Regions from separate parts of the Priestia sp. ST2 genome, predicted to be linked through region 1. Evidence: riboswitches for the same ligand, from Rfam matches in the RefSeq annotation. Region 1 holds a riboswitch; each other region holds the start of a gene.
The links. A riboswitch is a leader RNA that binds a small molecule or an ion and turns the genes downstream of it on or off. The one in region 1 is predicted to bind S-adenosylmethionine.
Positions count from the first base shown of each region.

Region 2: linked by a shared signal. The riboswitch ahead of AC0KUU_RS13220 (trans-sulfuration enzyme family protein) and the one ahead of mtnW (2,3-diketo-5-methylthiopentyl-1-phosphate enolase) in region 1 are both predicted to bind S-adenosylmethionine.
Region 3: linked by a shared signal. The riboswitch ahead of AC0KUU_RS09260 (Na+/H+ antiporter NhaC family protein) and the one ahead of mtnW (2,3-diketo-5-methylthiopentyl-1-phosphate enolase) in region 1 are both predicted to bind S-adenosylmethionine.
Region 4: linked by a shared signal. The riboswitch ahead of AC0KUU_RS04675 (hypothetical protein) and the one ahead of mtnW (2,3-diketo-5-methylthiopentyl-1-phosphate enolase) in region 1 are both predicted to bind S-adenosylmethionine.

Region 1 is NZ_JBVVNT010000003.1:300,099-307,383, reverse strand. It holds gene AC0KUU_RS14055 (carbon-nitrogen family hydrolase) at 1-453, opposite strand, end outside; gene AC0KUU_RS14050 (pyridoxal phosphate-dependent aminotransferase) at 566-1,738, shown strand; SAM riboswitch class I at 1,869-1,975, shown strand; gene mtnW (2,3-diketo-5-methylthiopentyl-1-phosphate enolase) at 2,056-3,300, shown strand; gene AC0KUU_RS14040 (2-hydroxy-3-keto-5-methylthiopentenyl-1-phosphate phosphatase) at 3,297-3,962, shown strand; gene AC0KUU_RS14035 (methylthioribulose 1-phosphate dehydratase) at 3,959-4,597, shown strand; gene AC0KUU_RS14030 (1,2-dihydroxy-3-keto-5-methylthiopentene dioxygenase) at 4,613-5,128, shown strand; gene AC0KUU_RS14025 (sugar ABC transporter substrate-binding protein) at 5,251-6,327, shown strand; gene AC0KUU_RS14020 (sugar ABC transporter ATP-binding protein) at 6,344-7,285, shown strand, end outside.
Region 2 is NZ_JBVVNT010000003.1:140,685-147,969, reverse strand. It holds gene AC0KUU_RS13230 (spore coat protein) at 1-607, shown strand, start outside; gene AC0KUU_RS13225 (hypothetical protein) at 677-1,339, shown strand; SAM riboswitch class I at 1,506-1,623, shown strand; gene AC0KUU_RS13220 (trans-sulfuration enzyme family protein) at 1,695-2,840, shown strand; gene AC0KUU_RS13215 (trans-sulfuration enzyme family protein) at 2,824-4,005, shown strand; gene AC0KUU_RS13210 (hypothetical protein) at 4,188-4,454, opposite strand; gene AC0KUU_RS13205 (SIMPL domain-containing protein) at 4,517-5,176, opposite strand; gene putP (sodium/proline symporter PutP) at 5,277-6,710, opposite strand; gene AC0KUU_RS13195 (YhcN/YlaJ family sporulation lipoprotein) at 7,048-7,285, opposite strand, start outside.
Region 3 is NZ_JBVVNT010000002.1:551,821-559,105, forward strand. It holds gene splB (spore photoproduct lyase) at 1-893, opposite strand, end outside; gene AC0KUU_RS09245 (transcriptional regulator SplA domain-containing protein) at 1,004-1,252, opposite strand; gene AC0KUU_RS09250 (LacI family DNA-binding transcriptional regulator) at 1,338-2,297, opposite strand; gene AC0KUU_RS09255 (hypothetical protein) at 2,422-2,550, shown strand; gene AC0KUU_RS09260 (Na+/H+ antiporter NhaC family protein) at 2,590-3,900, opposite strand; SAM riboswitch class I at 3,986-4,092, opposite strand; gene AC0KUU_RS09265 (ABC transporter permease) at 4,194-4,961, opposite strand; gene AC0KUU_RS09270 (ABC transporter ATP-binding protein) at 4,954-5,865, opposite strand; gene AC0KUU_RS09275 (YtoQ family protein) at 6,036-6,476, shown strand; gene AC0KUU_RS09280 (Ger(x)C family spore germination protein) at 6,629-7,285, opposite strand, start outside.
Region 4 is NZ_JBVVNT010000001.1:913,991-921,275, reverse strand. It holds gene AC0KUU_RS04690 (GNAT family N-acetyltransferase) at 1-307, opposite strand, end outside; gene alaP (alanine permease AlaP) at 548-1,951, opposite strand; gene AC0KUU_RS04680 (DUF1540 domain-containing protein) at 2,269-2,427, opposite strand; gene AC0KUU_RS04675 (hypothetical protein) at 2,528-2,872, opposite strand; SAM riboswitch class I at 2,936-3,037, opposite strand; gene AC0KUU_RS04670 (hypothetical protein) at 3,159-3,455, shown strand; gene AC0KUU_RS04665 (GNAT family N-acetyltransferase) at 3,468-3,914, opposite strand; gene AC0KUU_RS04660 (hypothetical protein) at 3,996-4,436, opposite strand; gene AC0KUU_RS04655 (glycosyltransferase family 2 protein) at 4,546-5,535, opposite strand; gene AC0KUU_RS04650 (DUF6044 family protein) at 5,548-7,233, opposite strand; gene AC0KUU_RS04645 (GtrA family protein) at 7,271-7,285, opposite strand, start outside.

The DNA of each region.
Region 1 (7,285 bases):
AAAACGAATATCGTAACAAATAACTCCTGCGCACAGTGACTGTTCAAGTGTAAAAAGATTTTTTGCTGTTCCTGCTTCTAAATACAGGTGTTCATCCATTAATTTAAATAAGTGCAGTTTACTGTATTGTGATACTTCACGACCTTTTCGGTCAAAAATATACATCGTATTCGTGACGCCTTGCTCTGTTTTTTTCGCGATCGAACCTGCCACAATATTTACTTCGTTCGTTTTAGCAAACTGAGAGATTAATTGCTTGGCTTGCTGTCCTTCATCATCTGCAATTTCGTCTAGCCGCGTCAAATCATAAGCTGTATCCCATAGCTCAGGAAGCACAAGGATATCAGGGTTTTCTTTCAGGGCTTCCGTCATTTTTTGTTCGATATATTTTCGGTTTTTAGTTGGGTTTCCAAACGCAATATCAAGCTGCAAACACGTAATTTTTACACTCACTTTATCATCCGTCCTTTTTTTAGTAGTTGAAAAAAATGACTTTACAAGTTGAGTATTACAATATATTATTTGTGACTAGAATTTCAAGAATTTTTTGAGAAGGTGTGCGATGATGAAACAATTTGAGCAATCGGAACTATTAAAAAGTTTACCAAAACAATTTTTTGCATCACTTGTGGGCAAGGTAGGAAAAGTAATGGCCCAAGGGCACGACGTTATTAACTTAGGGCAGGGAAATCCTGATCAGCCTACTCCTTCACATATTGTAGGAACACTGCAAAAAGCAAGTGCTAATCCTATGCATCATAAGTATTCTCCATTTCGGGGGCACCAGTTTTTAAAAGAGGCCGTTGCGACTTTTTATAAACGAGAATATGGCGTTGATGTAGATCCTGAAAAAGAAGTAGCTATTTTATTTGGCGGAAAGGGTGGACTTGTTGAAATCCCGCAGTGCTTGTTAAATCCTGGAGATACGGTGCTGGTTCCGGATCCTGGGTATCCTGATTACTGGTCTGGAGTAGAGCTTGCAAAAACCAAGATGGAAGTGATGCCTCTCACGGCTGAAAATCATTTTCTACCCGTATACGAAGAGATAAGTGAACGTGCTAAAGAACAGGCAAAGCTCATGTTTTTAAACTATCCGAATAATCCTACTGGTGCAGTGGCAACGGCAGAATTTTTTGAAGACACCGTGGCGTTTGCTGCCAAGCACGATATTTGTGTGGTACACGACTTTGCTTACGGAGCAATTGGGTTTGATGGTAAAAAGCCAATCAGTTTTTTACAGACTCCTGGTGCAAAAGAGACGGGAATTGAAATTTATACTCTTTCTAAAACGTATAACATGGCGGGATGGCGAGTTGGATTTGCTGTAGGAAATGAAAGTGTAGTAGAAGCTATTAATCTTCTTCAAGATCATATGTATGTCAGTCTCTTTGGGGCGGTTCAAGAGGCAGCAGCCGCAGCTCTGTTGGAATCTCAACAATGTGTGAATGATTTAGTTAAGCGCTATGAATCTAGACGCAATACCTTTATTCAAGGGCTTCGAGAAATTGGTTGGGATGTTACATCTCCAGCAGGCTCCTTTTTTGCATGGCTAAAAGTTCCTCAAGGATATACTTCCGAACAGTTTTCAGATTTACTCCTTGAAAAAGCCCACGTTGTAGTTGCTCCTGGTGTAGGCTTTGGAACATATGGTGAAGGCTATGTACGCGTAGGACTGCTGACGGATGAAGAACGAATGAGAGAAGCTGTATCTCGAATAAAAAAATTAAATTTATTTTAAAAACGCATTGACAATCCTTTTTGAGTTGGCTTAATATGTAAGAAGTTAACGAGATTAATAACCGATAAATCCTAGCGGTATTTTTTATTTAGTATATAATCTACGAATTCAATTTAAATAAATAGCAACTTTCTTATTAAGAGTAGGTGGAGGGACTAGCCCGATGAAGCCCGGCAACCGACTTAACGCATGTTAAGCACGGTGCTAATTCTTGCAGCAGCAGCTGAGAGATAAGAAGAGCAACGAAAGCCTCTTCTTAATCACAGAAGAGGCTTTTTTTATTAACGATATTAAACAGCAAGGGAGTTTTTAGCATAATGAGCGAAATCGTTGCAAGCTACTTACTACATGATAATAAAGGAAATTTTCATAAAAAAGCGGAAGGAATTGCTTTAGGACTAACCGTCGGCTCATGGACAGATCTGCCGCTTTTAGATCAGCAGCAGCTTCAAAAGCATAAAGGGCGCGTCGTGTCCGTAACTGAGCTTCAAGATTGCGAACGTGTAAACGGATATTTAGGCGGAGAAATTAAGCAGGCTATTGTCAAAATTGCTTATCCAACTGCCAACTTTTCAAGAGATTTACCGGCTATTTTAGTTACGGTTTTCGGAAAACTATCACTTGATGGAAAAGTGAAATTATTAGACTTGGATTTTCCTGATGAATTATTAGCTGAATTCCCAGGACCGCGCTTTGGAATAGAAGGTATCCGAGAGAAACTAGGCGTTTATGACCGTCCGCTTGTGATGAGTATTTTTAAAGGCGTGATTGGAAGAGGTATGACGTACTTAACAACTCAGCTGCGTGAGCAAGCGCTTGGCGGAGTGGATTTGGTTAAAGACGACGAGATTTTGTTTGATAGTGAACGAACACCTTTTGAAGCTCGCGTTACAGAAGGGAAAAAAGTACTGAATGAAGTATACGAAAAAACGGGACACCGCACGCTGTATGCTGTTAATTTAACGGGACGAACGTTTGAGTTAAAAGAAAAAGCGAGAAAAGCAGCTGAGCTAGGAGCCGATGCTCTTTTATTCAACGTATTTGCTTACGGGTTAGACGTACTGCAGGCACTTCGAGAAGACGATGAAATTAACTTGCCGATTATGGCACACCCAGCTGTTAGCGGAGCGCTTACGCCATCAGAGTTTTACGGTTTTTCAAATTCATTGCTGCTTGGAAAGCTATTGCGTTTAGCCGGAGCAGATTTCTCACTGTTTCCATCACCATACGGAAGCGTAGCGCTTTCTCTTGAAGATACGACAGGCATTGCCTACGAATTAACGCGTCCTGTATACAAATATAAGCAGTCTTTCCCGGTTCCTTCAGCAGGAATTCATCCTGGAATGGTACCGCAGCTTGTGAAGGACTTTGGAATCGACAGCATTATTAATGCAGGAGGCGGAGTTCACGGTCATCCAGACGGAGCTATCGGAGGAGGAAAAGCCTTCCGTGCGGCGATAGATGCAGTACTCTCTCATCAAACACTAACCGAAAAAGCTGAAGAATCAAAAGAGTTGCAAAAAGCTTTGCAACTATGGGGAACAGTAGAGGTGAAAGCATGACATCGTTAAAAATCTTTTGTGACTTTGATGGAACAATTACAAATAGCGATAACATTATTGCTATTATGAAACAATTTGCTCCTCCGGAGTGGGAAAGTATTAAAGACGACGTGTTGGCACAGCGCGTCTCCATTCAAGAAGGAGTAGGGCAAATGTTTGCCTTGCTCCCCGTGGAATTAAAAGAAGATATTATTTCTTATATTTTAGAGACGTCTGCTATTCGAGATGGATTTGATGATTTTATTGCCTATACAAAAGAGCACCATATTCCGCTTTATATTGTAAGCGGAGGAATTGACTTTTTTGTAAAACCACTTTTGGGAAATCGAGTTGCAGAGGAAATGCTCTACTGCAACGGATCTGATTTTTCCGGTGAGCATATTTCCATTACGTGGCCTCATACATGTGATAAACAGTGTACAAATGACTGCGGCTGCTGTAAGCCAACGATTATTCGCCATCTTGCAGATGAAAGAGATCATACGGTTGTTATTGGCGATTCCATTACGGATTTGCAGGCTGCCAAATTAGCTGATACGGTCATTGCACGTGACTTTTTAATTGAAAAATGTGAAGAGCTATCTCTACCGTATCGTCCTTTTTCTACTTTTTATGATGTCATTCATCATTTACAAGAATTAACAGAAGAGGTGAAAGCATGAGTATCATGGCTCAGCAGCGATTACACGAGCTTGCGGATATAAAAGATGAGCTGGCAGAGCGCGATTGGTTCTTTGGTACAAGCGGAAACTTAGCAATTAAAGTGGACCAAAACCCGACAACTTTCTTTGTATCAGCAAGTGGAAAAGATAAACGAAAACGTACAAATGAAGATTTTTTATTAGTTGATCAATACGGAAAGCCTGCAGAAGACACGCATTTAAAGCCTTCTGCTGAAACGCTTCTGCACGTTAAGATTTACAATTTAACGAATGCTGGGTGCAGCCTTCATGTACATACAATCGACAACAACGTGATCTCTGAACTGTACGGAGATGAAGGCATTATTTCATTCAAAGGTCAAGAAATTATTAAGGCGCTAGGTATTTGGGAAGAAGATGCGGAAATTACTGTTCCGATTATTCCGAATTACGCAGATATTCCGACACTAGCAGAAGAGTTTTCTCATCATATAAAAGGCGATCAAGGCGCGATTTTGATTCGTAACCACGGGATTACGGTGTGGGGGAAAAATGCATTTGAAACAAAAAAAGCGCTAGAAGCCTATGAATTTCTATTTAGCTACCACGTCAAATTACTGTCACTTAAAGGCATTAAGCCAAAGGTGCATTTATAAAAGGAGGAAACAACAATGGCGCACATTCGCTTACATGTAAACAATAAAAGAATTGAAACTCAAGAGGAAGTATCAGCTTTTCTGGCAAACAATGAAGTTATTTATGAAAACTGGGACATTACAAAACTTCCAGAAAATCTTCGTGAAAAATATGATTTAACTGATGAAGAAAAAACAGAAATTTTAAACGCTTTTGGTGAGGATATTAAAGATATTTCTGAACGCCGCGGCTATAAAGCTCAAGATGTTATCTCGTTATCGGAATCTACACCAAATATTGATGAATTGTTAAAAAACTTTCAGCGCAAGCATATTCACACAGATGACGAAGTTCGCTTTATTGTAAGCGGTCATGGAATCTTTGTTATCCAAGGAAAAGACGGCGAATTTTTTGATGTTGAATTAGAGCCGGGCGATTTAATTTCAGTACCAGAAAATATTCTTCATTACTTTACACTAATGGAAGATCGTAAAGTAGTCGCTGTCCGAATTTTCGTGACAACTGAAGGATGGGTACCTATTTACGCATAACAATTACTTGTAAAGCATAGGTCATCATCACCCCGCTTTTACATCTAAAAGCGGGGTATTCTTTGGATTATTATAAAACTAACTATTTTTATATGAATAATAAGTTTAATGGGAGGAACACCATGAAAAAGAGTAAAAAAATGCTGTGGCCACTTACTTTGCTCGTGCTTCTAGTCTTTGCACTGGCTGCCTGCACGAAAGAACAGCCAAGTCTAAACGAGAAAGCACAGGCAGCTCCAGCGCAGCAAGCGGCTTCTGCTAAGCCTGTACAGCAAGAAGGAAAAAAGGTTACGAAAGATACAAAAATTGCGCTTATTTCTGAATTTACGTCAGGCACTCACGCTGCTCAGTACATAACAGGTGTGACAAAAGCGGCTAAAAAAGCAGGGGTACAGCTATCCGTTTCTGATTCAAACAATGATCAATCCAAAATGGCTGCTTATTTAGACACGGCTATTAACCAAAATGTTGACGGTATTATGATTGACCACGGCCGGGCTGAAACCCTTGAACCTGGCGTGAAGCGCGCGATTGCAAAAGGAATTCCCGTTATTGCAACAGACGTAGAATTAAAAGTAGAAGGCGTTACAACAATTGACCAAGACGATTATATGCTTGCGCTGCAGTGTCTGAAACAAATGATGCAGGACATTAATGGAAAAGGAAACATTGTATATGCATTTGTTGGAGGGTTTGCGCCGATGGAAAAGCGCGACAGCATTTATAAAATTATGATGAATCGCTATCCAGATGTAAAACAAATTGCTACGTTTGGAAGCGCAACGGACAACACCTCATTAGACACACAAAATAAAATGGCAGCTGTGTTGAAGCAGTATCCAAATAAAGGAGACATCGCGGCCGTTTGGGCACCTTGGGACGAATTTGCAAAAGGAGTAACAAGAGCGATTAAAGAAGCAGGACGAGACGAGATTAAAGTGTACGGAGTAGACTTATCTGATGAAGATCTACAAATGATGCAGGCAAAAAACAGTCCGTGGAAAGCGTCAGCTGCCGTAAATCCAGCTTCAGTAGGAGAAAAGCAAGTTGATCTGCTTCTTAAAAAGATTTCCGGTCAAGAGATCCCTCGTTATTATTCCTTTGATCCGGTTTTAGTCAAACAAACAGACTTGCCTAATCAAACGATTAATATGGATCAGCTTAGTCAGTATGTAGAAGAATGGGGTAAAAAAGAATAGAAGTGGAGGGACAGATATGACGAACGAGCTTTCAATGAAGAACATAACAAAAAACTTTGGTTCTTTTCAAGCGCTGAACAAAGTTGATTTTACTGTTCGAAAAGGGGAAATCCATGCTTTATTGGGAGCCAATGGTGCCGGTAAAAGTACGCTGATGAAAATATTGTGCGGAGCTTACGACGAGTACGAAGGGAAAATCTGCAAAGACGGAGAAGAAATCTCCATTTCTTCTCCTAAAGAAGCTAAGCGCCAGGGCATCGGCATTGTGCATCAAGAAGTAGATGTAGCGCTGATTCCTTCGCTGTCAGTGGCTGAAAACATTGTGTTAGACGTGCAGACTTCTAATAAAAGTAAGACATTTGTAAACTGGAAATCTATTTATAAGAAAGCGGAAGAAGCTCTTTCTTTACTTGGCTCTTCTCTATCCGTTAAAAAAAATGTCGTTGACCTAACTCTATCAGAAAAACAGCAGGTGCTTATTGCACGTGCAATTGTACAGAATGTTGATTATTTAATTTTGGATGAACCAACCGCACCTCTTAGTGTGGAAGAGACGAAACAATTGTTTTCTGTGATGAGAGAGTTAAAGAAAAGCGGAGTAGGCATTATTTACATTTCACATCGCCTTCAAGAAGTGGTTGATATTTGCGACCGCTTAACGGTTTTAAAGGACGGACGCTATGTAGCTACAAAAGAAACTGCACATACATCAATTGAAGACGTGATTACGCTCATGTTAGGAACGTCTTCTGTAAAGCAGTGGATCAAAAAATCAGTAGAATTTGGAAACGAACTTTTACATGTAGAAGCATTATCTCTTCCAGGGCGCCTTTCTAATATCTCTTTTCATGTGAAAGAAGGAGAAGTAGTCGGTATTGCAGGGCTTGTCGGAGCGGGAAAAACGGAGCTTTGCCGAAGTCTATTTGGTTTAGAGCAATATGTGAGCGGCAGAGTGCGG
Region 2 (7,285 bases), 160 kb from region 1:
TAATACTGAACACGTTAAGAGTGTGAGTGAATATCAAAACAACAACGGAGATCAAACTAGTCAATCTGCAAATGAACTCTTAGTGAGCCAAGAACCAGAATATATGAAATCCAAAAGCTTTAACGATCTTTTTGCCCACCTTTCTCATAAATGGGTATCAATCAATAATGGAGGACCTGAAGCTGTAGAGGGCGTGTTAGTACAAAGCCGAAATGGTACATTTACACTTGTGCAGAATAATCAAGTATTACGCTTACAGCCAAGACACGTTAAAACCATTTGTGTGGGAGCAAAAGGGGCTTTTAAGCAAAACGATAACAATCAAAATAATGAAGAAACAGAAGAAAATGGAGAGGCTGAAGCTGCGAAGTCTACAGAAGAACGTACAGGAAGCCGTACGGGAGAACGTACAGGACGCCGCACGGGTGGACGCACAGACGATCGCTCGGGAGGACGCCGCACGGGTGGACGCACAGACGATCGCTCGGGAGGACGCCGTACGGGTGGACGCACAGACGATCGCTCTCGAGGACGCCGTACGGGTTCACGCTCTTCAGCACCGGCCGAGAAAGTTATTAAAACGAAAAATTATCGTTGGAAAGCATGATGAAATGGAACATAAAAGGTGCTTATAAAGCACCTTTTCTAACATATAGAAAAAAGGAGGAGAATGAGTATGAGTATGAATCATTATATCAATAAAATTGTGGAGTTGGATATTTCAGGTAAAACGAGATTTGTTGGCAGACTTATTGATCTTGGATTAGATATTATGGTTTTGTATAATGGACATGATTATTTGTATATTCCTCTTTTACACATGCATCGTTTGCGGGAAGTATCCGAAGAAGACTATACGGTTTTACGTGAAATAGAAGAGAATTTGATAGAAGAAAGTCAGCGGATTTCTTATCGTAATATTTTACAGCAGGCAAAAGGGAAATTTATTGAAATTTATGTAACGGGAGGGAAATCATTGCATGGCTATATCACAAGCGTGCTGAATGATTATCTTGTGTTTTATTCTCCAGTGTATAAAAATGTCTTTGTTTCTCTGCATCATTTGAAATGGCTTACCCCTTACAGTAATGAGTTAACCCCTTATTCTTTAAGTGACAAAGAGCTCCCCGTAAGGCCCGCCTCTGCACCTTTTGTCAGAAACTTTGAAGAGCAGCTTAAAAAATATGAAAATCAGCTGGTCGTATTAGATTTAGGGGATCAATCAGAAAAGATTGGCGTACTTAAAGAAGTTTCTAATAATATTGTTGAACTAATTACGGCAAATGGAGAAAGTATGTATTGGAAGTTAGCTCACGTAAAATCTGTACACTTGCCTTAAAAAAAGAGACCTCGCTTTCGTCTCTTTTTTTATGTGTTTATCAGGACAAGTATATTGAATAAACAAATGAGACGATTTAAATTTTTTAGAAAATTATGTTGACAATATAGAAAATCTTTATTAAAGTTATTAACAACAAACGTTAACCACCAACAATTATATAGAACTCTTATCCAGAGTGGCGGAGGGACTGGCCCTGCGATGCCCGGCAACCATCAAATGAAACATTCATTTGAACGGTGCTAATTCCTGTGGAACATCAGTATTGTTCTAACAGATGAGAGAAATCGTGTATAAACGAACACTCTTCCATCTGTGAAGAGTGTTTTTTATTTTGAGTTAAGGAGAGAAATAGATGAAAATTGAAACTTTATTAGTTCGTTCAGGAGTAGGTCGTGACCCTTCAACAGGTTCTATTACAACCCCTATTTACCAAGCATCAACATTTGCTCATCCTGCTTTAGGGCAAAGTACAGGATTTGACTATGCACGTACGGCAAATCCTACTCGTACAGCATTAGAAGAAGCAATTGCTGCTTTGGAAAAAGGAGAAGTAGGAGTAGCATTCGCTTCAGGAATGGCGGGTGTAATGGCAGTTTTAGCACTATTTAAAAACGGAGATCATTTAATTGTATCAGAGGATTTATACGGAGGAACGTACCGAGTACTAAATGAAATTTTTTCAGAGCAAGGAATTACTGTTTCGTACGTCAACACAGCCCATCTCGAACAAGTAAAAGATGCGCTTCGTCCCAATACGAAAGCTTTATTTATTGAAACACCTACGAATCCAATGATGCACGTGACTGATTTGCCAGAAGCAATTGCGTTAGCTAAACAGCATGATTTGCTTACCATCGTTGACAATACCTTCATGTCCCCTTATTATCAGCGTCCTTTAGAGCTTGGAGCAGATATTGTGATACATAGTGCAAGCAAATACATTGGGGGTCATAATGATGTAGTTGCTGGTCTTGTAGTCGCTCGATGTAGTAGCTTAGGAGAGAAAATTCGTTTTTATCAAAATGCAGCTGGGGCAATCTTAGGTCCACAGGATAGCTGGCTGTTATTACGTGGTGTTAAAACGCTAGCGCTTCGTATGGAAAAGCATAATGAAAATGCACTGAAAATTGCAAATTGGCTTACTGCTCATGATCTCGTGGAAAAAGTGTATTACCCTGGTCTTGAAACACATCCAGGCTATGAAATCATGAAGAAACAAGCAACTGGATTTGGAGGCATGATTTCTTTTGCTGTCTCACACCCTGACATCGTGTCAGTACTTTTAGAAAATGTCAAAGTTATTACATTTGCAGAAAGCTTAGGAGGCGTGGAAAGTTTAATGACATTCCCAGCTCGTCAAACACATGCTGATATTCCGGAAGAAATTCGAAATCGTGTCGGAGTAACAAACTGTTTACTGCGGTTATCAGTTGGAATTGAGCACGCAGATGATTTAATTAAAGATTTGAAGGAGGCATTTGATGCATACCAACAATAATAAACATAGATTTGGTACGAACTTAATTCATGCAAATACAGGAATTGACGGTCATTTTGGAGCGGTTAACGTACCTATTTATCAGGTATCTACATTTAACCAAGAAGATGAGACGAACAACGGCCGCTATGACTATTCTCGTTCAGGAAATCCAACTCGTGAGGCTTTAGAAAACACCATTGCTCAGCTAGAAAATGGATACGCTGGTTTTGCTTTTTCATCAGGTATGGCTGCTATCTCATCGGTGTTATCTATTTTTGAATCAGGGGATGAAATTTTAGTTTCACATGATACGTACGGCGGGACATATCGTGTATTAACACGATTATTTTCAAAGTTTGGTATCAAAACAACTTTTGTTGATACAACGAAGGTTGAGAAAGTAGAAGAAGCTATCACAAAAGATACGAAGGCTATTTATATCGAAAGCCCTTCAAATCCATTTTTACAGGTAACGGATATTAAAGCAGTAGCAAGTTTGGCGAAGGAGCGCAACCTCCTTACAATTGTGGATAACACGTTTTTAACACCTTATCTACAGCAGCCGATTGACCTTGGTGTAAATATTGTGATTCATAGTGCTACAAAATATCTCAGCGGTCACAGTGACGTCATTGGCGGTCTAGTTGTGGTAAGCGATGAAAAGCTAGCAGAAGAAGTAAAGTTTGTACAAAATGCTTTTGGTGCTATCTTAGGACCGCAGGATTGTTTTTTACTGCTTCGAGGAATTAAGACATTAAAAGTTCGTTTAGATCAGCAGTTAAAAACAGCGCTGCAGTTTGCAAAGTGGCTTGAAGAACAATCTCTAGTGAGCCGTGTATACTACCCGGGCTTAAAAAGTCATCCGGACCACAAACTGATTTCAGAACAAGCAAATGGATACGGAGCTATGATTTCTTTCCAAGTACAGGATGAAAAAGTAGCGCGACATATTTTACAAGGAGTCAAATTGGCTTCAATTGGCGTTAGTCTAGGTGCAGTTGAATCCATTCTAACGCATCCTGCAACAATGTCTCATGCGAGTATCCCAAAAGAAGTGCGTGAAGAAAAAGGAATTACTGATTCACTTCTTCGCCTTTCAGTAGGGTTAGAGGAATTTGAGGATTTGAAGCAAGACTTTAACGCTGTTTTTCAAAGCTTAGAAGAAAAGGCGTTAATTAAATAAAGAAAAGAGACTGGGACAAAAGTATTGTAGTTAAAGTTAAACAAGAACTATTAATCAAAATTACTGATTAATAGTTCTTGTTTTTTGTTGTCACGGTGAACGTAGGTTTCATCTATTTCGTTGCTTCTAGCGGTTCAGCTCCTTTATCCCATTTGTTCGTCTTTACACTGGATTGATATCCGTTATATACAGCTATCTAAAAGGTTTGTGTATAGGGACGTAAGCGCAACTTTTTCATCAGAGGAAAGACTGCTGTTTAGAATTCTTTTTATGCCAAGGTGATATTTTACATACGGTGTTTGCCGGACGCGTGGATGAGTCATTTCATCTTTTAAATCCTTCATAATGGCTTCGTGAAGCTGATCTTCACTTGTCATGGCTTGTTTAGAAGCGAACGAACGGTTCAACCATAGGGTTTGATAAGCTGCTAGTAAATGTTCAGAAGTCATTGTGCAAAGAGCTCCTTTAGATTAGTTTCTTCATTATAATAATCTATAGTTTACCATAAGTATTAATACGTGTACGTAACTTTTACAGAAGCAGATACAGTCAAGGACTGAGCTTGAATAGGGGGAGAGGCTGCTAATAACTTAGGCGAGGAGCCAGATGACTGATAGACGGGGCCTTCTTCGATTAAAATGGGGATTTGGTTAATAGGGAGCTGCAGCGTGTTGGCAATGGTAAAGGCCTTTTCTTTAGCGTTAAGCAAAGCTTTACTTATCGCTTCTTGTTCATATTTATCATCATTTGTAACGTGGAATTGAAGATCTTGCGCTACGTTGGCGCCGCTTGAAAAAGTAGCGTTATAGACATCGCCAGCTTGTTTTACATCTTGTACTCTTACTCTAAATAAGTGCTGTACTTCGTATCCAGTAAGAGTCGATTTTCCATCACTGTAATCATATTTAGGATTTATGGTGAACGAAGCTGTTTCAATTTGCTGGTCATTGATTCCAAGTTTTTTTATTTCTTGCAGCAAAGTATTTGAAACAGCTGAATTTTCTTTTAAGGCTTCTTGAACGTCTCGGTTTTCCGTGCGGGTTCCAATCGTCATGGAAATTTCATTTGGAACTGCTGAAACACTTCCTTCACCAATTACTTTAATTTCTCTATTTTGTGTATCTACGCGCAGTTGCTGTGTAGGTTCGTAAGGGAAATAAGAATGTTGCATGTAAAAACCCTCCTTAATCTGTCTTTAGTACATATATATGACAACATGGCTTGCATTAAAAGCAAAAAGTACACAAGTTACGACTTGTGTACTTTTTTTACTATTTTGTATGCTGTTCTAATACGCTTTCCATGTTTCTAAATTGATCTTCTACAGCTTTTGAAGGCTTTTTTGTTAACAGACTTACTACAATAACAGCCAGCAAGCTTAAGAAAAATCCAGGAATCATTTCGTAAAGGGCATCCTTCAATGGAGTATTTACCCAAATTAATACTGTAGCAGCACCTACAATCATCCCTGCAAGTGCTCCCCATCGAGTCATACGTTTCCAGTAAAGACTTAGTAAAATAGCAGGACCAAAAGCTGAACCAAATCCAGCCCAAGCATATCCAACCAGTCCTAAAATCGTATCACTAGGTTTTAAAGAAAGCAAAATGCCAATAATTGCAACACCTAAAACTGCAGCTCTTCCAACCGTTACAAGCTCTTTGTCAGAGGCCTTGCGTCGGAAAAATGTTTTATAAAAGTCTTCTGTAACAGAGCTTGCCGTTACAAGCAGCTGAGAAGAAATGGTACTCATAATTGCCGCTAGTAAAGCTGCATATAAGAATCCAGTAATTAACGGATTGAAGAGTATATCCGCAAATTTAATAAAAATAGTTTCAGGATCTGCTAATTTCATACCTGTTTTTTCTACATATGCAATCCCAACCAGTCCTGTCAGCATAGCACCAATAATAGAAATAATCATCCAGCTCATTCCAATACGACGTGCGGGTTTTAACTCCTTAACAGAAGAGATAGCCATAAAGCGAACGATAATATGAGGCTGTCCGAAATAGCCAAGTCCCCAGGCTAAGAAAGATATAATACCTAAAACGGTCGTACCTTTAAAAATGTCAAGGTATGCTGGATTAATGTCCTGTACAATATCTATTGTTGTGTTAACGCCTCCAACATTGGTGAAAGCTACAATAGGTACTAAAACTAAGGCAAGAAACATAATAACACCTTGAACAAAATCTGTTAAACTAACGGCTAAAAATCCACCGAAAAGGGTGTAGGCAATAACAACAGATGCTGTTACAAATAAGCCAATTTGATAATTCACACCAAATGCCGATTCGAATAATCGTCCGCCTGATACCATACCAGCTGAAGTGTAAAGAGTGAAGAAAATAAAGATAACAATCGCTGATACGGTTCGAAGAATCTTGGCATGGTCGCCAAAGCGATTTTCAAAAAAGTCTGGAATTGTAATGGAGTCATTCGCTACTTCCGTATAAGTGCGAAGACGCGGAGCGAGGATTAAATAATTTAAATAAGCACCAATAGATAAACCTACTGCAAGCCATAAACTTGAAAGACCTGTCACATACATGGATCCTGGAAGCCCCATTAACATCCATCCACTCATATCTGAAGCGCCAGCTGAAAGCGCAGTAACGGCCGGACCTAGTCCGCGTCCGCCTAGCATGTAACCCGATACGTCCTGAGTTGTTTTTGTGTAGGCATACCATCCTATTCCAAGCATTCCTACAAAATAAATGCCCAGTGAAATATAAACACCAATATCCACCAAATCTCCCCTTTATGCATTTTTTATGCATGAAACGAGCAGTGCTCGCCATGCAAACATCTTATGGTTTCTAAAACTAACAAACTTTCCCCTTACTATCAACCCACAAAACCGTAAATTACCTAAGTCTAAAATCCCCTAAACCTTTATATTATAGAAATGAAATCGTTTTCAAAATAAAGTAAAATAAAAATATTCAGAAATTTATAAGCGCATTTTTTATGCAATATTTTATGCAAAAAATAAAATAAAAAGAGCATTTCGTAAAATGCTCTTTTGACATTCATGTATATTAGCGTGAGTTCGGGAATACGCGGCGAACAACTTCTGAAAACTCATCAAACAGTCCAGAGACTGGTTTGCCGGTTTGAAGCTTGTCTACATATCCGTTCATACGGTTTACAAAGTCAGGGTTTGTTGATACAAACACTCGATGAACACTGCCGTCAGCTTTTCTCACTTCATGTGCGATCTTATGCTCCATATCTTTTGTGAGATTACCTTCTTTGTTATCGTCTAACACAGCTGCT
Region 3 (7,285 bases), on a different contig from region 1:
TCCTCTTCATTCATCTCAAGCTTTGTTTTCGGATAATTTTTCTCGATTACCCGCTTGGCCGGCTTGGTAAAGCGATGCTGAATCATTTCAAACGTAATATCATCTCTGGACTCCTCAGGTATAGAGGCATCCAGCTTTTCAAACAACTGACGGTATCCCTCTTGCCAACCTTCATGAATGTAAATAGGCGCCACAATAAAGCCAAGTGGATATCCGGCTTTTGCAACTTTATTAGCAGCTTCAATCCGGTAATCAAGAGGAGATGTACCAGGTTCAAAGTTTTTTATAACATAATCTGCATTTATGCTAAAGCGGAAGCGCGTGCGACCATTATGTTTAGCATCCAATAAATGATCCACGTGATGAAATTTAGTCACAAAGCGCAGTTGACCTAGTTCACTTTCCCCAAAATACTCAATCGCCCGCTTTAATGAATGTGTTAAATGGTCAATTCCTACGATATCAGATGTACAAGCCGCTTCAAATCGCGTTATTTGAGGGGCTCTCTCCTGCATATATTGCTCTGCTTGACCTAATATTTCTTCAACATTCACGTACGTGCGAATATATGGTTTGCTTCCCATTGTTGTCTGCAAATAGCAATAGTGACAATGCCCCATACACCCTGTTGCAAATGGTATTGCATATTCAGCTGACGGTTTAGATGTATCAAATTTCAATGTTTTACGCACGCCAACTACTAAAGTCGACTTGGCATTGCGGTATTTTTGCAAATCATTTTTTCCCGGTATATTACGCACTTGATTATGAGAAGTTGTTTGACGAATCTCAATTCCCATCTTCTCAAATTTTTCTTTTAATTGAACACCAAGCGGATACTCCATTGCCCCTGGCTCAATATATACTAATTGAGGTACAAAAGGTTTTATCATCATGTACACTTCCTTTTTTCTAGTACTAATAGCGTTTGAAAAATAAAAAGACTCTATCCTTGGTAATTATTTTTCAAACAAAAAAGACTCTCCGTTAAGAGAGCCTTGCATTAGTCATATTGTTCATAATCAAATATCTTATTATACATTTTTTCAGCTTCTTCATATGTTGAATATACGGCATCATCTTCAGCTAACAAATGGTAAGACTCATGTAAAAACAGCGCCTTTTCACCTTTGTTTTCGGGATGTTCAACAATTTCAGCCTGATTAATATTCGCAACGTTTGCCGTATGAGGATTTCGGTAAATAACAAATACTTGATCTCCCACTTGATATTCTTTTTTCTCCACGATCATCATCCTTTTCTTCTTTCTTTACTCGTATGATGTCCGCTTTTGCTCATTTTATCCGGTAAAAACACCTCATGGCATCATCAAGAATTCATACGCTTTTACGCTCAATAAACCGAAAAGGGAGCTCAATTTTCTGAAGAACCTTGCTTCCCACTAATGTAAAAAGCGTTTCTCCCATTTCCTTAAGAGGAAGTTCGATCGTTGTTATTTGTAAATAAGAAGAAAGCGGATGATTATCAAAACCAATGATAGCTAATTCACCAGGAACTGAAATACCCGCTTGTTCGCACTGAGCTTTTATTCCGATAGCTACTTGATCGTTTGTTACTAAAAGCGCCTGAGGCCGATTTTTCATCTGCACTAGTTTTTCCACCACTTTTTCACCATCTGTCACGTTCAAACAGCCTTGAAAAACCCATTCCGGATGATAAGGCTGATTTATTCTTTCTACATATTCTTTGTATGCTTGTTGCCGCTGTTGACTATTCGTACCCGTCATCCTTCCAATACAGTAGCCAATATCCGTATATCCTTTTTCTTTTAAATACATAAGCGCCTGCTTAAAAGCTGCATAATGATCAACGTAAACGGAGCGAATAGAACGATTCTGTACGTTTTCGCACACGGCTATCGGCCCGTACTGCTGATAATATTCAATCGTGCTCCAGCTGCTTGCTCTAGAACAAATAATCACTCCATCAACCTGCTTTGTTTTTAGCATATGAAGCGCTTCTTCTTCTTTTTTTACATCATAGTTCGTCTGACAAATAACAAGCTGATACTGCTTTTCTAACGCCTGAGATGCCACTCCTTCTAAAAGCAGACTAAAATACGGATGATTAATAAAAGGCAAGACGACGGCAATCATATTTGTTTTCCCTTTTGATAAGTGAACGGCATTAATGTTTTGTTCATAATTAAGTTCGTGAATAACCTGCTCTACCAGCCGGCGTTTTTCTTCTTTTACATACGGATGATGATTTAGCACCCGGGATACAGTCGAAACAGATACACCAGCTTTTTTTGCGATATCTCGGATATTTGTCATGTTTTCACCTTTTTCTCTTGCGCTGAAACGCGTTTCATACTTTATTCTCATTATAAAGTGAAACAGCAAGAAGCTAAACCCGTTACCATCGTGTTTTTACTCATTTACGTAAGGAGGTCATTTCATGGGTATTTTATTATTCATTTTATTATGCGGAATTGAAATTGGAGGAGCGGCTTATGCACTTAAACAGAACGAGACGCTTTGGAAGGAGTTAGATGATGAAAAGCCGACTGATTTTTTTAAACAGTAAAAAACCCTTAAAAAGAACATTCTTTTTAAGGGTTTGATATTACGCAGCTTCTTTAGATGACTTTGACTTTTTATTTAAACGAGGAAATCCAATTACAATTGCAATGATCCCGCAAACCGCTGTTAACATTGGGTAGAATGTAAATGGAATAATCTCAATCGGTGAAACTTTAGCAAATCCTGCTGCGAGAAGCATTTGCGCGCCGTAAGGGATAAGCCCTTGAACGCTGCATGAAAACAAGTCAAGCAGACTGGCTGATTTACGATTATCAATTGAATACTTATCAGAGATTTCTTTTGCTAACGGACCTGCCGTAATAATTGAAATCGTGTTATTAGCCGTTGCTAAATTTGTTAAACTTACCAGTCCAGCGATGCTGAATTCTCCGCCTTTTTTTGTTTGAATGCGTCGTGTTAATAAATTCAATAAGAACTGAATACCGCCATTATAGCGAATAAGCTCAACCATTCCGCCGATTAGTAGAGATAAAATAATTAACTCTGACATTCCGCCAATACCTTCTGTCACAGTTTTAGCAAGAGAAGAAAGCGTGTAGCTTCCGTCAGCTAATCCAATCACGCCGGCTAGCACAATTCCTCCGGTTAAAATGCTTAATACGTTTGCACCAAATATGGCAGCAACGAGTACGCCGACATAAGGCAAGATTTTAAACCAGCTAAAATCTTTAATTTCTACTGATGATGTATTGCCTAGCGTCATTACAAGCAATAAAATTACCGTAACAATCGCTGCAGGAAGGACAATAAAAAAGTTTACTTTTAATTTATCTGACATATTTGTTTTTTGCGTACGAACTGCTGCAATGGTTGTATCAGAAATTATCGATAAATTATCTCCAAACATTGCACCACCAATAACGGCAGCAATGGCCAATGTAATGGATACATGCGCTTGCTCACTGATTCCTACAGCAATAGGCCCTAGCGCAGCGATTGTTCCCATTGATGTTCCCATCGAAATGGAAATGAATGCGCCAATAACAAAGATTCCGACTACCACTAAGCTTTGCGGAAGCACAGAAAGCGCTAAGTTTACCGTTGAATCAACAGCTCCCATACCTTTAGCAACTTGAGAAAAAGCACCTGCTAAAATAAAAATAAGCACCATAATAATGATATCAGGATGCCCTGCTCCTTTAGCAAAACGCTCCACTTTTACATTAAGTGAATCTTTGCGGTTCATAGCCAGCGCCACGATGGCTGCAATGATAATGGCTACTAATACAGGCAGCTTATAAAAATCTCCCGTTATAATTCCTGATCCGACAAACAGGACTAAAAAGACGCCCAGCGGTAACAGCGCCCAGCCGTTTCCTTTTTGTTGTTCCATTCTTAACACCTCTTGTTTACGTAATAAAAAAGGACCTCTTCTTATTGATAAGAAGAGGTCTCTTATTTGTATCATAAGATTACCCTTCTCATCTTCCAAACGAAACATCGTCTGCTGGATTTGGCACCGCACTGCGTACAGCCAGTTGCCGAGACATCATAGGGCCAGTCCCTCCGTCTCTCTTGATAAGAAGTTTATAGTTGTTTTAAAAATAGTCTTTCACTAATGTAATCTCTTTTTATTTAATTGTCAAATGCTATTTTAGAAAAATATATAGTGCGAAAATTCTCACATCAATTAGCTACGTCTCGTTTTAAAAACGCTGCCCATGCCACGCCCATAAAGAAGACAAAATGAGCAACTAAGATGAAAATGGAAAATGGAATCGTCATGCCGTCAAACATCGTCTTCATTCCGTCCATATACTGCACAAAGTTTGTGTTGGCGAACAGTAAAAATTTTCCCCACCATAAACCAAACTGTGATACTAGTCCTGTTACTGCTTTTGCCCCGATACTTACGACAATAGCCAGACTGGAAGCAAGCGCGCTATTTCTGAATAAAGACGACAGCATGAATGCAAATGTCATCATCATAAACGTTTCCATATACGCGCTGTCATACGTAAGCGTAATGTTTTTAAGCAGCTGCGCATCTCCTTCTAGACTGGTAAAGCCAAAGAACAATGCTCCCCATACAAACGAAAAAAGCAAATAGCTCAGTAAATAATACAAGCTAATTAAAATGAGGGTTATGTACTTGGATGCTAAAATCGTTGAACGTCTAGCAGGGCGAATTAAAAGAAGCTTAATGGTACCTGCTTCAAACTCTTTTGCAACCATTGACCCTCCAACAGCAAGCGCGAAAAATTGAACGAGAATCAGCATACCTGAACTAAATGACAGGAAGTTCAAAATGTTGTCTTCTGTTCCTGCACTGTTTGCTACTTTCTTCATTAAAAGAGCCATACAAAGAGTTAAAATACCGATTGTAATAAACGTGACTTTTGTACTTCTTTTATGAAACCATTTCATATGTTCATTTTGAATTAGCTTAAGCATGGTGCTCTCCTTCCGTAACGGACATAAACGAATCTTCAAGCGTCTCATACACAGGAGTGATTCGGTAGACTAAAATATCGCTGTCCACTAATTTTTTATTCACAGCTGGAATTTGTTCTTTTACAATCGTCACGTCGATACTATGTGATCTCATCGTTACTTCAAATTCTTGTGATAAAAGATCCGCTGCTTTTTGCGCATCAGACACTTCAAATTCTACGTACGTTCCTTGATCTTGACGATTTGGAGATAGATCTTGAATGGCTTTTAACTCACCGTCTTGAATAATGCCAACGCGGTCACATAGTGCTTCTACTTCTTTTAATAAGTGGCTCGCGATTAAGATCGAAATTCCTTCTTCCCTGCAGAGGGTTTGTAAATATGTACGAAATTCTCTCATTCCCGCTGGGTCTAGACCGTTTGTTGGTTCGTCTAGTAAAAGCAATGCAGGCTTATGTAAAATAGCTTGAGCTACTCCTAAACGCTGTCTCATCCCAAGAGAATACGTCTTCACTTTTGCATGAATGCTGTTTTCAAGCTTTACTAAAGCAATCACTTCATCCAAGCGTTCTGATGTGATCCCTTCATGCATATTCGCAAAGTGTTTTAAATTTTGATAGCCCGTCAGATAATCATAAAACTCAGGGTTTTCAATAATCGCTCCAATTGATTTCATAGCTGATGTAAACTGTTCTTTTAAAGGAAATCCATTGACGATAATTGTTCCCTCTGTTTCTTTGATGAGTCCTACGACGGTACGAATTAACGTTGTTTTTCCAGAGCCGTTCGGACCAAGCAATCCGAAAATCTCACCGCGCTCAACCGATAAGGATACATCATGCAAAATGGTTTTCTTCCCAATTACTTTACTGACATGATCTACTTGTAGCACTGTTTCTGTCATCATGTACATCCTTTCTTTAATTAGCAATACGCTTTCTATTGTTTCTCTTTTTTAACTATTTGTCTACTATAACCTTATTTTTGGAAAAGTAGCCCATTCAAATCATTCGTATTATCCGCTTACATTTGATAAAATAAAACAAACTTTAGTTAGAGGAGGACTTCTACATAATGAACTTAACCGTATACCTTGCCGGGCAAATTCACGATAACTGGAGAGACGAAATTAAAAACCAAGCAGAACAATTAAACCTTCCCCTTACCTTTGTCGGTCCCATGACAGACCATGACCGCTCCGACAACATTGGAGAAGAAATTTTAGGAAAACAGCCTAACGCTGTCTTAAAAGATGAAGCTGCTTCTCAAATTAATAATTTACGTACGCAGGTGCTCCTTAAAAAATCTGATGTGGTTATTGCTTTATTTGGCGAAAAATACAAGCAGTGGAACAGCGCAATGGATGCGGCGACAGCCATTGCATTAGATAAACCGCTAATTTTGGTTCGCCCTGAAAAACTGCACCATCCGCTTAAAGAACTGTCAAACAAAGCCCAGGTTGTAGTCGAAACGCCAGAACAGGCTCTTCAAGCATTAGCTTATATTTTTGAATAACAAATAAGAGCTGTCGGTTCTGGACAGCTCTTATTCTTCATTTATCCCTCAAGCTCCTTACTGGGGGGAATATTTTTTAGCAAGCTCTAAGGCTATTCCTTTTAGTTTCTTTCATTTCCAACATCAAAACAAGCCAAATTGTACTTAGCTGCTCACTTTTTTGATCCTGACGTTCCATAATCTTTAATCATTAATTTTACATCATAGTTAATTGGAACTTCACTAAATGTTTGATCCCAATTGTCTTTAACCCTCATCCATACTCTGGGCCTTTTAATTCTCAATTGATTTCCGAACCCGGCCACATCGACTTTATATTCTTTTTGCATTTTTTCTACCGTGTTTTTTACGAGGTGCTCCACTTTTTTTTCTGAGTTTTTTTGCACCTTCTGTAAAAATTGATTTTTTAAAGGATTTCCTGAGACCACCCAATTTTCAGATAGCCTCCCCTCGGATTCAATATGCACATCGAAGGAGATGCTATTTCCTTTAACATGAGGTTCAATATGACTTTTCATGGATTCTATTTCGTATACAATCAGCTGACCGGTCTTTTTATCAAAGCTTTTCACTAGCCCGCCTTTCCCTTTTCCTGTGATCCAAGTCAGACCATCTAGTTCTTCTTCATTCAAAAAACCGATCATTTTGTTTGTTTTCCCTTTAATTATGGCAGCACCAGCAAATTTGATTTCCCCATTTGCCGATAATACATTTTGCAATAGAAAACTAGTCCCTGATTCAATATTGCTCTCTAATTTAATGAGCGACGTGGGAGGTAAAATTCTCGTTGTTCGATATGCATTTTCCAC
Region 4 (7,285 bases), on a different contig from region 1:
CTTTTGTCGCAATTAAGTAGGCATTCATCTCAGGGGAAAGAACTTGCAGACAGTGCTTCATGAGCTGCCCGGCTAACCCTTGTTTTCGGTAATCTTTTCTCACAATCACCATTCCTATAAAAGCTGACTGATTTTTGTACGAAATTACGGCCACACTTGATACGATGTCTCCGTTCTCATTTCTATGACCAAATACGTCTCCAGATGAAAAAATCGTATGTAAATCTGCTTCACTATAATCCCATTTTTCCAGCTGCGATAACAGCAGCAAACCTTTTATGTCTTTTTCACTAAATGTTTCAATCATTTCTGCATATGTCCTCCCAACTTTTCGATGCACTGTGTGGCGTTAAAAAGCATAAAACTAACATACTCATCCACTTTCAATTACCGTTTAATCATTAACGAATTCTCTAACTAAATAGTACAGAATAAATAGAATATTTTCTACATTATTTATCCGTACCAATGATCCCTTAAAATAAACTAATCATTCACACATAAACTAATGAAAAAAGACCTCTTTCCAAGAAAGAGGTCTTTTCTGTTATTTCACTAGCTTTTGCTCAGCTGCAGCTGAACTTTGACTTCGTTTATGAAATCCTTTTGCGTAGTACGCGATAATAAGACCGATAAACCATAATGGTCCGATGACAACTGCAATTCTTGTATCTGGATTATATGCCATGAGAACCACTACCAGCGCTAGGAACGCAAGTGACACATAAGATGTTAACGGAAATAAAGGCATTTTGTATTTCAGCTTTGCCTCTTCACCTGTTTTTAACGTTTTGCGATATTTAATTTGAGAAAGCAAAATAATTCCCCATGTCCAAATCGCACCGAATGTTGCAATACTTGTTACCCACGTAAATACTTTGGCAGGCACAATGTAGTTTAACGCTACTCCGACTAATAGCGCACCTGCTGATGCCAAAACAGCTTTTCCCGGTACGCCGCCCTTTGTAAGCTGACCGTATCCTTTTGGTGCTTCTCCGTGTTCTGCTAAGTTAAACAGCATACGGCCTGTACTAAAAATACCGCTGTTACAAGAAGAAAGAGCTGCTGTTAGTACAACAAAGTTAATGATACCAGCCGCCGCTGGAATGCCGATTTTTTCAAATGTTAATACAAACGGGCTTCCCTGTGAACCAATCTCTTGCCACGGATAAATCGACATAATGACAAATAACGCACCGACGTAGAAAATCAGAATACGCCAAAAGACAGAATCAATCGCTCTTGCTAGAGATTTTTCGGGATTTTTCACTTCTCCCGCGGTAACGCCGATCATTTCAATTCCTAAATACGCAAACATGACCATTTGCAGCGACAGCAAAATACCTTTGAATCCGTTCGGGAACAGTCCGCCGTTGTCCCACAAGTTTTTGATACCAGTCGCAACGCCGCCGTTGCCGATTCCGAACACGATCATTAATAATCCAACGGCAATCATTAATACAATCGCTAAAATTTTAATAAGTGCAAACCAAAATTCCAGTTCACCATATGCCTTAACAGCTAAGAAGTTAACCGTTGTCATGATGACAAGCGCCGATAACGCCCAAATCCAGTTTGGTACATCCGGATACCAATACCCCATATAAATACCAACGGCTGTAATTTCAGCCATACATGTTACAACCCATAAAAACCAGTAGTTCCAACCTGTTAAATAACCAGCAAGCGGCCCTAAGTAGTCGCGTGCGTACTTGCTGAATGAACCTGCAACAGGTTTTTGAATCGCCATTTCTCCAAGTGCTCTCATAATAAAAAACATAATCATTCCGCTAAATCCGTACGCCAATAATATTCCTGGCCCTGCTAATTTAATAGCAGATGCAGATCCAAGAAACAGTCCTACCCCTATGGCTGCTCCTAAGGACATCAGCGTCACATGTCTTTCTTCTAACCCGCGTTTCAATTCTTTCCCCTGAGTTTTCCCCTGCATAAACGTCTCCCCTTTTTCCAATCTGTCAAAACGAGATGAACACAGCCTTTTTTGTTAGCGCTTTCATATAAATTTGTGCTAAAAGACAGCTAGGCTGTATATTTGTATTCTATCACCTTTCCCTCACTTTTCTTTTGTCGAAAAACAAAAAAATTATCTTATCATTTTGTTTAAACGCACAATTAGACATAGGCACTACTTTTTTACTATGTATTTATTATTGCACTTAAGTAATAGTATTTTTTAAAAATAGAAAAACGCCGACTCAACTCCGTCAGCGCATCGTTCATTTTATGCTTTTTTATAAAAACTAGCATTTATCTCGCGGGTTCAAAAGTTTTACAGCCAGGTTCTTCCGTTTCAGAAACATGGTGACTACTTTCAGGACTCACAACGTAAATGGACTCTGCACTGCATTTATTTCCGGATTTCCAATACATGCACTCATTCACTTCACACAATACACCTTGAGCCACTGTTATCCCTCCTTTGCTTGTCTTATCTATTTACTACCCGAAATATAACGATTCTAACATTTTTACGCAAAAAAACCGCTTGTTTCTCAAGCGGATCTTTTTATTGCGTGTGTTCAACATACTGTTTTTTAGCTAAATATAACTCACGGCTCAGCGTGATCCGCCGTTCTCTCAAGTGCCTTAAGTTAGCCTGAAATTGTTCGTTAGTTGGCTCTTCTTGAATTAAGCGATACGTAAAAGAAATATCTTCATTTAACTGTTTAAAATCTTCCCATATCTCTTGAACTAGAGCGGATTGTTTTTCTTCAAATGAACGATTTTGATGCGTTTTTAGCGCCGCTAAAATTTCCTGCTGCCACGTTTCGTCTTTTATTTCTTTTGCTAATAAGTATAGATCTAAATAATCATTAATGCATAAATTCGTTTGTGTATTATTCAATGTCATCACCTTTTCTATACGAAATGTTTCTTCCTAAGAAGAGGATTTCATCATAGAAAAAGATTCCTCTTCTTATCTGTCAGAGCTAGGCTATGCTGGAATTAGCACCATTCAATAATTGTGGTTGCTGAGGTTTCAAAGGGCCAGTCCCTCCACCTCTCTAGATAAGAATATTTCGTTTTTAAATTATTTCTGACTATTCTAATATGTTTTATAGGTTACGTCAATAGCTTTTCAATAAAAAGAAAAAAGAAGTAAAATATGGTATGCTTTCATAAAGGATGGTGAGCACATGAAACGATATATGTTATCTGCTTTTTTGGGAAGCTTGCTGCTGCTTCTCAGCATTGCCTTTTCATCTACTTTCCATATTGCAATTGTCAAAACAACCGGAAGTATTGGAGGGATTATTTTAGCAGCAGCGGCTTTGATTATGAACGCGCTTGAAGCCCCCCCCTCCTCAGACAATACAGCTGGAGGAGCCGTTGAAGTACTAGATAAAGGCGCTGTTTGGGCTACTTATTTACTTTTACTTTCATTACCGAACCTCATCGCATGTATAACATCTTATGTTTTATGGACTCGCTGACATTCATCAACGTTACGGACGTTTTGCCACTTGGAAGCTCATTGATATTTGTTTATCTACAAAGCCAAGTTCACGATACACATGCTGTGCAAAATTCCCAGCATGAACGCTGAGTCTGATTTCAGGGTATCCTTTGATAGACAATTCATCAATTGCTTTTTGCATTAACGGCTTGGCTAAACCCTGCCCGCGGTATTCGGGTACAACATATAATTCGTAGATAAAGCCAATTTCTTCTTTTGAAAAGAAGTCGGTAGATGGGCCGATAAGAACCCAGCCTGCGAGTTTATTTTCTTGTCTTAAAACTAAATAATAACAGCCTTTTTCAAAGGCACTACCAACTAGTTCATTTACGCGTTCAGCTGACGGATGAAACTGCTTCATCGTTCCTTCAAACAGCGCATCAGCAGATTTCGTCCGAATTTCCTGTAATTCTTCTTCAGTAGCTTTTGCAATCATTATGGATCTCTCCTTTCGTGTTCGTTTTCCACATGCGAGGATAAATTCCTGCAAAAAAAGTCTTCGCCTAAGCGAAGACTTTTATTTAAATTCAAAATGTTCTTGATGATTGCCTCGTTCGTCCGTCCAGTTAATCATAATGTCTAAACTTGCCGCTTTTCCAGGAACAGCAAAATTCGCGTAGCGAAAACGCTGACCGCTTTTGCTTAAGTTAGACCTTTCAATAGGAGAAAACAAGCTGTATTTCGCCTTATTTTTTCCTTCGTGCCGAAAAGCTTGGACATGCACGCGCTCTACGTCTTTTCCAATGTTTTCAACGGTTAATCCATATGTATGATAGACGTTATTTTTCCACTTTAGCTGATTATCTCCCGTCATGCTCGCTTTTGTCAGTTCAACCGACCATTGTTCAGATGATTTCTTCATTGGAAGCTTCTCAATCGAAAGAGCGCTGACATGAATGGCTGCAAAAGCAAGCCAAACAAAACAAAAAGTGCTGACTGTATAAAATAGTCTTTTCATAGATTTTGATCTCCTTAGAAATTTTAGTAGTAGCATTTCCTGTTCACTCAAAAATTATGATAAACGCTTTAACAAAAAAAGCCTCTCCATTTAGGAGAAGCTTCTTAAATTAATGCATAAGCAAATCTTTTTGTTTGTCTAATGAGTGTTTTGTATATAAATCTCTTTCAATCGCATATTTAGGACGCTGTTTCACTTCGTTAAAAATCTTGCCAATGTATTCTCCGACAAGACCCATTCCCATTAGCTGCAAGCCGCCTACAAGCCAAATTGATAAAATAAGAGACGTCCAGCCGATTTGCGTATGATCTAAATATTTTTGAATCAGCGCATAAATACCAAACGCAATACTAAAGAGAAAAGAAGCTCCTCCAAGCAGCGTCAATAAGCGTATCGGCGCTACGCTAAAAGATGTAATTCCATCAAATGCAAAAGCAAGCATTTTCTTTAACGGATATTTTGATTCGCCCGCTGTCCGTTCTTTGCGGTCATATGTGACTTCCGTGGAGCGAAATCCTACTAATGGTACAAGGCCTCGTAAAAAGACGTTGCCTTCTTTATATTTCATAAGTTCACCAAGAGCACGTTTGCTCATGAGACGAAAATCGGCGTGATTTTGAACGAGCTGAATTCCTAGCTTATTCATAAAACGGTAAAACCCTACTGCCGTGGTTCGTTTAAAAAATGTATCAGTTTCTCTGCTGTCTCGAACACCATATACGACTTCATACCCGAGCCAATATTTCTCTATAAAAGTACGAATAACGCTGATATCATCTTGTAAATCTGCGTCAATGGAAATGACGCAGTCAGATTGCTTATGGGCTGCTTCTAGTCCTGCGAGCAAAGCATTTTGATGTCCTACATTCCGCGCTAGCTTCAACCCTTTTACAAACAAATTGCTGCAGCTTTCTTTTTCAATAAGCGACCACGTGCTGTCTTTGCTTCCATCGTCTACAAATAAAATGGTACTTTCACTTGATACAAGACGTTCATTTATCAGTTCTTTTACTACAGTAGTTAATTGAAAAGATGTTTCTGTGAATACTTCTTCTTCGTTGTAACATGGAACAACAATCGTTAAAATAGGTCTGTTCATGTTATTGCCCCCTTACTTTGCTTCATATACATACACTTTCCAAGCGGACTGTTTATCGTTAAACGCTTTTAAAAAGTGCAAACCGTCACTTTCAGCATTTTCGATTGGCACAGCTGAAAAGATATAGCGACCGCCCATTTTTTTAAATTGGCTGATATTAAGCTGCAAATGACGGATTTTTTTCGTTGAGTCTTTTCGGTAATCATATTTTTTCCCTAGCTCGCTAACAAACACATAGCAGCGGTTGCCCCAGTGATCATAGTAACTTTCTAACTTTTTATTTTTATCAAGCTCTTTGGCAATGATTTTGCGAAACTCATGTTTATACGTTAACGGATAGAAGTTGTTATACGTATCGAGCGTATAAAAGCCGTTATACTGAGCAATTGATGGATGAAGCCCAATGCTTGCTACCCGATAAGATGATTTAGGTTTCCCTATATATCTGCTGATTTCATCGAATTGATGGACAGCATAAAATTCTTTGACTGACGGCTCGTGATTGTAGCGATAATAAAGCTCAGGGTTCGCTATAAATAACACAAGCAGCTGTAAAATCAAACACACCCACACAAACTTTTTCCACGCCTTGCTCCGTTTCCATAAAACATAGCTGCCAACTGCAAACATCAAATAAATAATGAGCGGGCGTAAAAAATGAAATCTAGCAAAGTTAAACGTATTAAAAAGCTGATATTTTTCTTTTAACGGCTCCCATCCTTTATAAAACCAAAACGCATACCAAATCGACAGTAGTAGATTAAGGATAAATAACTGCAAAAACGTTTTTTCAAGCTTCCCCTTCTGATTCCGAGCAACGATCCAAAGTACGATAAAAGAAAGCGGTAAAATCACAAAGGTATGAAGCGTCATTACATGCGTATGCCCAAGCGTATAGTTCTTAAAAGCAAGGCGAACGGAATGTCCGAAACTTAGAGTAGAGCTTAAAAATTCATTTCGACTCGTCGGGGCCTCGGGAAATAAAAGAGAATCAACAAGACGGTATTCAATGAGCAGAAAGACAGCGGTCATCGCTGCAATACTGCTTAAAAAAGGAATATTCCAAACTCGTTTTTTAACTGCATCTCTTAGCCACAGCATTCCCATCGCCGTTAAAAAGAAGAAAAATCCTAGAACAAAGCTCGCGTAAAACGGAAGTAATAAAAGAGTAAGCCATTCCTTCCACGTTCCTTCGCGGTTTCGAATGGTTAAAAACGCCCACAGCGCCAGCGGCTGTCCTAATGTACTCAGCATGCCCGAAGGCCAAAATGGCGTAAGTGCAAAAGCAAGTGATACAAGCACTCGAATCGCATAAGCATCCTCACTTTTAATAAAATGCTTTTTTAATAATAAGTACATTCCAATTAAAGCAAATACGCGCGTGATCGTTTGGCTGAGACTGTACGCAAGCATGGTCGGAAATAAACCATACAGCCACTGAATACCGCTAAATTCTGTTCCAAACGTATTCCTCGGCAATCCATTAATAATTTGAGGTAATACGGCATGACTGGAGCCAAACAGCTCTCCGCTTCGATGCAGAACTTTATACCACGTAATATTTGAGTCTAAATTATCGTGCACGCGTATATGTGAATTTTCCCCGAGCAAAAACATAGGGGATACATACGCAAGCAGCAAAAGGAAAGCGATAATAAGCAATGTTTTTTCTTTATTCATAGCTGTTTCTTTCTTCATCTGTTAACACCTATTTCCATTTCATAATTGCTAGAAGCTAATCGTGTACGAC